Regions from separate parts of the Photobacterium toruni genome, predicted to be linked through region 1. Evidence: predicted binding sites of a transcription regulator. Region 1 holds the regulator's gene; each other region holds the start of a gene.
What was found. Region 1 encodes MetJ, which represses methionine synthesis genes. Its sites were predicted from a motif close to TTAGACNTNTANANGTCTAA; they were not measured.

Region 1 (3,294 bases):
TCAAATACGCATCAAAAGGAGCCCCGGTGGCACCAATACAATTAGCCCACCACGTTAAATTTTCTGCGGCTGATTGTGCTTTAGCAATTAAAACACCACCAACAACATCTGAATGGCCATTGATATATTTAGTGGTTGAATGCACCACAAAATCAGCACCAAGTGATAAAGGTTGTTGTAATAACGGCGACAAAAAGGTGTTATCGACAGCAACTTGGCAACCAACAGCCTGTGCTTGCTGACTGATAGCCTTAATATCTATCACTCTTACCAAAGGATTTGATGGCGTTTCAAGCCAAAGTAAAGTTGGTTTTTGAGCTAAAGCAGTCGCTAGCGCGTCGGGATCAGATTGGTCAATGAACAGTACTTTAAAATCCCCTTTTTGAGCGCGCGTATTAAATAAACGATAACTACCACCATAACAATCATGGGGGGCAACAAGCAGATCATTTGGTCCCAACAATGCTGACACTAATAAATTCATCGCAGCAGTACCGCAACTTGTCACCACTCCACCCGCGCCACCTTCCATCTCACTCAAAGCATCGGCTAAGGTATTTCGAGTTGGATTACCTGAACGAGAATAATCGTATTGAGGTAACTCACCTAAAGCCGGAAAACTGTAAGTCGAGGTAAGATAAATAGGAGGAACAACAGCATTAAACTGTGAATCAGTATCAATGCCCGTACGAACCGCAATAGTTGCAAGCTGCTTATCACTCATAATAACGTTCCTTGTTATAAAGGGGTGAACCCTGTAAATAAATAATGGTCGTTGTAAACAACCTTAACCACATCAAAATAAGACGTCAACACTTCTAGACATCTATATGTCTTTGCTTATAGCAGTAAATCCCGCTAAAATTCAGTCATTGAAAAAAATAGTCGTGATCTAACAACGGTTGTATGCCACGGTAGAGGACAAACTAGCGATGTTCACGTAATATCGCCGCCTATCATGACTATGTACTAACAACCGTCATCGCGACATTGTTATTATTATTAATTAAACATCGCTGAGAAGGTAAAACATGGCAAAGTGGAATGGCGAATATATTAGCCCTTATGCAGAACACGGTAAGAAAAATGAACAAGTCAAAAAAATTACAGTGTCTATTCCATTAAAGGTTCTCAAAATTCTTACTGATGAACGTACTCGTCGTCAGGTCAATAACCTGCGCCACGCTACCAATAGTGAACTACTTTGTGAAGCTTTCTTACATGCCTATACAGGCCAACCACTACCTACAGATGATGATATCCGTAAAGACCATCCCGACGATCTTCCTGCAGAAGCTAAATTATTAATGGAAGCGATGGGTATCAGCTACGAAGACATTAATGAATAATATGTACATGAAATAGCAAAAAACCAGCATCAATGCTGGTTTTTTTATATCTTACAAATTTAAACAATAAAAAAAGGGATGCTTGCGCATCCCTTTTTTTTTAAATTCAGCTGGCAAGTAATTACTTGCTAGTAAGCGCACCAAAACGCTTGTTGAATTTATCCACACGACCGCCAGAGCTAACTTGACGTTGCTTACCAGTGTAGAATGGGTGACACTTATCGCATACATCAAGGTTGATGTCTTTGCTCATAGTAGAGTTAAATACGAAAGTGTTGCCACAAGAACAACGTGCGTTTACTTCTTTGTATTCTGGGTGGATACCTTGTTTCATGGGGAAACCTCAAGTTAAGGCCGTGTCGCTCTCCCGATCCAAAGCCGGGCACCACACGTGGTTAATAAAATAGTCTATCGTAAAATTACGACAAATCAGGCGGCGTATAGTAATCAATCATTACTCATAGATCAACTCAGACACTGTTTTTTTATTGCTCTTTTATTCATCGTTAAAACAGTCAATAATGATTGCGGCATCGCAGTACTTATTCCCTATCCTGCGATCTGTTACTATTTAGTGCAAGCTCAATTAAAGCGATAAAATATGACCCCCTCAATAGCACGCGTTGCTTTACCTGTCCCACTTGATAAAACATTTGATTATTTAATCAAACCTGATACCACCCCAGTTATCGGTGGACGCGTGCTAGTGCCTTTTGGACGCCAACGATTAGTTGGAATCGTTGTTGCTATTGGTCATGATTCTGATTTTCCCATTCAACAGTTAAAGCCTATTCAACACGTTTTAGATAACCAGCCGTTATGGCAACCCGCTTTATTTGCATTATTAAAATGGGCCAGTCGTTATTACCAATATCCATTAGGTGACACTCTCGCCAATGCGATGCCCGCTTTACTGCGGAAAGGACGTGAAGCCTCAACCGCAAGCCTAAAATTTTGGCACCTTACCGAGACGGGTCGAGAACAGCCCTTAAATGGTTTAAAGCGCGCACCTAAACAAGCTCAAATTCTAAATCTATTACGCAATGGTGCACTCAGTCACGAAAGTTTACTCGCGCATGACGTTAGCAGCGCAACACTAAAAGCTGTCATGCAAAAAGGCTGGATAAACCAACAACAACAGCAACCAAAACAATATCAATGGCAGCCAAAATTTGCCATCACAGAACAGAAACCACGCTTAAATGAAGAGCAAGCATTAGCAATTGCAACGGTTAACAGTAACCCAGGATTTGGCTGTTATCTGCTAGATGGTGTTACTGGTTCGGGAAAAACTGAGGTCTACCTAAATTTACTTGAGCCTATTTTAGCGGCAGGTAAGCAAGCGCTAATTTTAGTACCCGAGATTGGCCTTACGCCACAAACAATCAATCGCTTTAAACGCCGCTTTAATGTTCCTTTAGAAACCGTTCACTCAGGTCTAAATGATAGCGAACGTATGACAGCATGGCTTGCTGGACGTGATAATCAAGCCGGGATTATTATTGGAACACGCTCAGCATTGTTCACCCCATTTGCAAACCTTGGCATTATTATTGTTGATGAAGAGCATGATGCGTCTTATAAACAACAAGATAGCCTACGTTATCACGCTCGAGATCTTGCCGTGATGCGAGCCAATAAAGAAAATATTCCTATTATCTTAGGCTCAGCAACCCCTGCACTTGAAACCTTACATAATGCGCAAACAGGTAAATACCATTATCTCACCCTATCAAAGCGCGCAGGTAATGCCAGTGCTGCCCGCCATGGGGTGATTGATGTTAAAGGCTTATATTTAAATGCGGGATTATCAGCACCACTGATCGCTGAAATGCGTAAAAATCTTAATGCTGGCAATCAAGTAATGCTATTTCTGAATCGACGTGGATTTTCACCCGCGATGATGTGCCATGAATGTGGCTGGATTGCAGAATGTGATCGTTGT
Region 2 (3,294 bases), 450 kb from region 1:
CTAACATGATGACGGTGATTGCCATTACTGTGCCATCAAAACGTTGATAACCATAACGAATACCGACATCACCTAAACCGCCACCGCCGACCGTTCCTGCCATTGCTGAATAACTGATTAAGGTAACTAAGGTGATTATGATGGCATTAATTATTGCTGGTAGTGCTTCGGGTAATAATACCTTAGTGATAATCTGCATTGGGGTTGCGCCCATTGCTTGGGCTGCTTCTATTAATCCAGTTGGAATTTCTAATAATGCCCCTTCAACTAAACGTGCAATAAAAGGAATAGCCCCAACCGTAAGCGGTACTATTGCGGCGGCCGTACCAATGGAACTGCCAACCACAAACCGAGTAAAAGGAATAATTGCAACTAACAAAATAATAAAAGGAATAGAACGACCAATATTCACCACAATCCCGAGTATTTTATTTAATAGCGGATTTTGCCATAAACCGTTTTTCTTGGTGAGGTGAAGAGCAACTCCTAGCGGAATGCCAATGGCAAAACCAATGATACCTGCGACAAACACCATCGTTAATGTTTGTCCTAGTGCCTCGATAAGTAATTCAGTTAGGCGTTGATTGCTCTGCCACCATGTTGTTATTGAATTAAGCGACATAGCCTAGTACCTCGACATTTAATTTGTGATCACGTAAAAAGCTAATAGCATTATCAATGGCTGTTTGAGTACCGAAAAATTCAGCTAACATCAGACCAAATTTAACGCCGCCAGCATAATCCATATTTGAACTTAATATGCTGATATCAAGATTAAACTCACGTGCAACCTGACTAATTAAAGGTGCATCAACAGAGTCACCAGTAAATTCAAGTCGAATTAAGGGATAACTTCCTTTGATAGGGTTTGGCGTCATTCTTACTTGATAATCTTCAGGAATCGATAAATCTAACGTTGAGCGAATAAAGGCTTTAGCTAATTCTGTTTTAGGATGTGCAAAAATATCACCTACTAAACCTTGTTCAACTAACTCACCATCGCCGATGATTGCAACTTGATGGCAAATACGTTTAACCACATCCATTTCATGAGTAATTAACAAAATGGTTAAATTTAGCTGCTGATTAATTTTACGTAATAATGTAAGTATCGATTGGGTTGTTGCTGGGTCTAGTGCGCTGGTGGCTTCATCACACAGTAACACCTTAGGATCAGAGGCTAAAGCACGAGCAATAGCAACTCGCTGTTTTTGGCCGCCACTTAGGTTTGATGGATAGCTATGACGCTTATCTTCTAAACCAACCAGTGACAGTAGCTGTGTAACCTTGGTATTTATCGTTTGTTCTGAAACGCCTGCAAGTTCTAATGGTAAGGCTATATTGGCAAATACGGTACGTGATGCGAGTAAATTAAAATGCTGAAAAATCATGCCAATCTTACGGCGAGCTAAGGTTAATTCATTTAATGAGAGTTGTGTTAAATCGATACCATCAACAATGACATTACCATTAGTTGGTTTTTCTAATAAATTAACACAACGGATTAGTGTACTTTTTCCCGCCCCTGATGAGCCAATAACACCAAAAATCGTTCCTTGCTCTATAGTGAGGTTGATATTTTTTAGCGCATTTATCGCGTTATCACCTTGATAGAACACTTTATTGACTTGTTTTATTTCTATCATTGAACTTCCTGATTCTTAGATGAAACGATTATATGAGAGTGATGTTATAGCATACAAGTTGTTGATTGTTAGTTGCTGCGGTTAAATTATGTTTATAACTGTTAACATGATGCTATTGGTAATTAGTTTTTAAGTCAATAGCTATTTTTACGTCTAGACGTCCAAACGATTTTTGTGTCTATAACAAGGTTAAGTTCAATGACAATCAGCCTGGTAGAGGTGATAACTAATACTTTTCAATGCCAACTCGTGCCATAATCTAACCAATATTTAATTAATATCTAATTTGTTGAGGGCTTTCTTGTGGCCAAACCTGCTGTCTTTATTGATCGTGATGGCGTGATAAACGTTGATCGTGGCTATGTACATACTGTTGATGATTTTGAATACATTGATGGTGTTTTTGGTGCATGTAAAAAATTCAAAGAAATGGGTTATTTACTTGTTTTAGTCACCAATCAATCAGGTATTGCTCGTGGTCTATTTAGTGAAGATGAGTTTCTCTCTTTGACTGAATGGATGGATTGGAATTTCGAGGATCAAGGTATTGAGCTTGATGGTATTTACTATTGCCCACATCATGCAACTGAGGGTAAAGGTGAATACTTACAAGATTGTGATTGTCGCAAACCTAATCCTGGTATGTTGATATCCGCTCAAAGTGATTTAAACATTGATATGTCAAAATCAGTAATGATTGGTGATAAAGCTGATGATATGAAAGCTGCAATAGCTGCAGACGTCGCTTTAAAAGTATTAGTGCGTACAGGTAAAGCTATTACAGAAGAAGGTGAAGCTTTAGCTGATGCCGTTTTCGATGGCATCAAAAATGTTCCAATATGGCTAGCACAACAAGCATAATTGTTGTGAGATAAAGCAGTAGTTAAGCTACTGCTTTTATTTTAAAGCTATCAATAAAACCGCGCAGCACATTCCGCAATTAATCCTGCCATTGTAAATCATAACGACTATATCTTTTCTTTTACTTCTTTATCTAACGTCTTATCGTTTTAATTTTTATTTCAATCATCATTTTTAATTGTTAACGATATTTAATTTATATGAGAATTAAATGAAGTAAGCATTATTTTTGATTAAAAAACGAATGAAATATAATGTTTTGAACAAAAAAAAAGCAGTTGATTATTTTAGAGTAAAAAAACGATTGTCAGCCCATAAAATCTCCCTATAATGCGACCTCACTGACACGGACAACGGCGCAAGCGGTTACCGAAAGTCAGTATTGTTCTTTAACAATTTGACCATGCAATCTGTGTGGGCACTCGTTGAATAGTTAAGTCGAAAGATTTATCAATGAACTGAGTGACCTAGAGCTAGAAGTAGTTCGATTGCTTTTTTGTTTTACTTTTTTATAAAAAGTAAAAATAAGAAAGCGGCACAGTCAATTCATTACCATTCTGTTGGAATGGTAATAGCTTTAAAATTACACTCTTTATTTATAAAGAGTTAGTTTTGAAGTCAGTATTCATTGAGCCGGTCGAAAGACCAACAAAACTTTAATTGAAGAGTTTGATCATGGCTCAGATTGAACGCTGGCGGCAGGCCTAACACATGCAAGTCGAGCGGTAACAGAAAAGAAGCTTGCTTCTTTTGCTGACGAGCGGCGGACGGGTGAGTAATGCCTGGG
Region 3 (3,294 bases), 250 kb from region 1:
TTCATTGAATATCCCAATAAAAAATAAACAGTAGTTTTAGCTTACTGATATTTATCTTTTTGGGAGGGTGCAGACGCTATGCTGTAACTGTTAATTCACGTTATTACTATAACTGAACATTATTCTGATTATTGAGCATCAGTCTTATATTGTAACGGTTGTTTGCATTTGCGACAGTGGTAGCTCGCTTGACCGCGTTTAACCTTATTATGGCGACGAATAGTGAGTGGGTATTCACTACATGGGCAGTGGTAAATATAAGTTGTGCCTGCTACTGAACTGACATTAAAGTTGTGAGTAGTTTTAGGTTCGACATTAAACACAGCTGTCATGATTATTTGCCATTCGCGACCATGAGGACGAACGCGACCAAAGTGTTTAAATACCACTAAATGGGCAACTTCGTGAGCAACTACCTCATTGATAAAGGCATCAGGATTTTCAGCCAGCAAGATGGGGTTAAAGCGTAATTCCCATTTTTGTAGATGGGCTGTTCCGGCAATTTTTCCACGCTGATTAAAATTTACAGTGGGCATAGGCAGGCGTTTATTGAGGCGTTGATTAGCATGTTTGATGCAGCACTCTACGTGAGTAAGCACTTGCTTTTGTAGCGGTGTCATAGTGTGAAATACCCTAGATTAATCGATTGTGCAGCAGAGAATAAACGTGATCGACTATACACGGCAGGATAAATATTGACGATTATTTTATTTTATATATAAAAAAGGGACGAATAATCGTCCCTTAGTATTTGATAAACTTAAATTTATTATTATTTAAGTTTAGCGAAGTCGCGTAGTGCGTCTACTTTGTCTGTTTTTTCCCAAGGGAATTCTTCACGACCAAAGTGACCATATGCAGCCGTCTTTTTGTAGATAGGCTGAAGTAGGTTTAACATTTCTTGTAGGCCGTATGGGCGTAGGTCGAAGTGTTGACGAACTGCTTCAATGATAATTTCTTGATGGACTTTCTCAGTACCGAACGTTTCAATCATGATAGACGTTGGATCAGCAACACCGATAGCGTATGAAAGTTGAATTTCACAACGGTCAGCCATACCAGCGGCAACGATATTTTTCGCTACATAACGTGCTGCGTATGCTGCTGAACGGTCAACTTTTGATGGATCTTTACCTGAGAATGCACCGCCGCCGTGACGTGCTGCACCGCCGTAGGTATCAACGATAATTTTACGACCTGTTAAGCCACAGTCACCCATTGGGCCACCGATAACGAAACGACCGGTTGGGTTGATAAAGAATTTAGTTTCTTTACGTAACCACTCTTCAGGTAGTACGGGTTTGATGATTTCTTCCATTACAGCTTCACGTAGATCCGCTGTTGAAATTGAATCACTGTGCTGAGTTGATAATACAACTGCATCAATACCAACAATTTTACCTTGATCGTATTCAAACGTTACTTGAGATTTAGCATCAGGACGTAACCAAGGTAGGCTGCCGTTCTTACGTACAAGCGCTTGACGTTGAACAAGACGGTGTGCGTAAGTAATTGGTGCAGGCATTAACTCTTTAGTTTCGTTGGTTGCATAACCAAACATAATACCTTGGTCACCAGCGCCCTGCTCTTTAGGGTCTGCTTTATCAACGCCTTGGTTGATGTCTGGTGATTGCTTACCAATGGTATTTAAAACAGCACAAGAATTAGCATCAAAGCCCATATCCGAATGAATATAACCAATTTCACGGACTGTTTCACGAGTGATTTCTTCGATATCAACCCAAGCAGATGTTGTTACTTCGCCACCGACCATTACCATGCCAGTTTTTACGTAAGTTTCACAAGCAACACGTGCTTTAGGATCTTGTTCTAAAATTGCATCCAAGACTGCGTCTGAAATTTGATCTGCAATTTTATCTGGATGTCCTTCTGATACCGATTCAGAAGTAAACAGATGTTTAGCCATTGATGGTCTCACTTATATTCATAAATTTGGTAGAACGGTAGCGGTAATACTGATACTGCACTGCATTCTATACGTTTATATGTATAGAGCTACCTCCGTCTAGACGTCTATAATACCCCTGCCAGTTATAAAATCAACAATGTAATCTGTAAGGATTTAGACAAAAACCGCATTGATGCAAGGTTATGGTTTTTATTGTTACTGTTTTGAATACAAAAACTTAAAATTGAATAGATTGCATATTGTTGAATAAACTGGATTTTTTAAAAACGAAAACGTTTGCAGTCAATGGCATCTATTTGAGACAATATTGAAACGAAATTAAGTGCTCGCTGATAAATAGCGACATTATTTATTCGTAAATTATTATTTTATGACTATTTGGAGCAGATATGTCTTCTAGCAATGCGGTGTCTCGTAAAGAACTAGCCAATGCAATTCGTGCACTTAGTATGGATGGTGTGCAACAAGCGAACTCAGGTCATCCGGGTGCGCCGATGGGAATGGCAGATATTGCTGAAGTATTGTGGCGTGATCATTTGAATCATAATCCACAAAATCCAAACTGGGCTGATCGTGATCGTTTCGTATTATCAAACGGCCATGGCTCAATGCTTATTTACTCTCTGCTTCATTTGACAGGTTATGATTTATCAATTGATGATCTTAAAAATTTCCGTCAATTACACTCAAAAACACCAGGTCATCCAGAATACGGTTACGCGCCAGGTGTTGAAACGACTACCGGTCCTTTAGGTCAAGGCATTACCAATGCGGTGGGTATGGCACTGGCAGAAAAAGCCATGGCAGAGCAATTTAACCAGCAAGGGCATGAGATTGTCGATCACTATACCTACACCTTTATGGGTGATGGTTGCATGATGGAAGGTATCTCTCATGAAGCATGTTCATTAGCTGGTACTCTCGGTCTTGGTAAGCTAATTGCGTTCTGGGATGACAACGGCATCTCTATTGATGGTGAAGTAGAAGGCTGGTTTACTGATGACACAGCCAAACGCTTTGAAGCTTATGGCTGGCATGTAATTTCAACTGTTGATGGCCATGATGCTGACGCGATCAATGCTGCGATTGCTGCTGCACAAGCTGAAACAGCAAAACCAACCCTTATTTGCTGCCAAACCATTATTGGCTTTGGTTCACCGAATAAAGCCGGTTCACATGACTGTCACGGCGCGCCATTAGGTGCAGAAGAAATTGCTGCTGCGCGTGAATTCTTAGGTTGGAACCACGGTCCATTTGAAATTCCTGCTGATATTGCGGCAAAGTGGAATGCTATTGAAGCGGGTAATGCGAAAGAAACCGCGTGGGAGCAAAAGTTTGCCGCTTATAGCGCAGCTTACCCTCAA

Region 2: metN (methionine ABC transporter ATP-binding protein MetN) is a predicted target of MetJ. The motif match lies at 1,792-1,811, and genes of this name have one in related genera.
Region 3: metK (methionine adenosyltransferase) is a predicted target of MetJ. The motif match lies at 1,995-2,014, and genes of this name have one in related genera.

The regions. Positions count from the first base shown of each region.
Region 1 covers NZ_AP024854.1:192,840-196,133, reverse strand. Annotated here, with positions in the region: gene OC457_RS00945 (O-succinylhomoserine (thiol)-lyase) at 1-724, opposite strand, end outside; gene metJ (met regulon transcriptional regulator MetJ) at 1,032-1,349, shown strand; gene rpmE (50S ribosomal protein L31) at 1,471-1,683, opposite strand; gene priA (primosomal protein N') at 1,951-3,294, shown strand, end outside.
Region 2 covers NZ_AP024854.1:638,839-642,132, forward strand. Annotated here, with positions in the region: gene OC457_RS03180 (methionine ABC transporter permease) at 1-622, opposite strand, end outside; gene metN (methionine ABC transporter ATP-binding protein MetN) at 612-1,646, opposite strand; gene gmhB (D-glycero-beta-D-manno-heptose 1,7-bisphosphate 7-phosphatase) at 1,950-2,507, shown strand; rRNA gene OC457_RS03195 (16S ribosomal RNA) at 3,165-3,294, shown strand, end outside.
Region 3 covers NZ_AP024854.1:443,577-446,870, forward strand. Annotated here, with positions in the region: gene OC457_RS02245 (endonuclease) at 1-5, opposite strand, end outside; gene OC457_RS02250 (SprT family zinc-dependent metalloprotease) at 129-620, opposite strand; gene metK (methionine adenosyltransferase) at 773-1,927, opposite strand; gene tkt (transketolase) at 2,320-3,294, shown strand, end outside.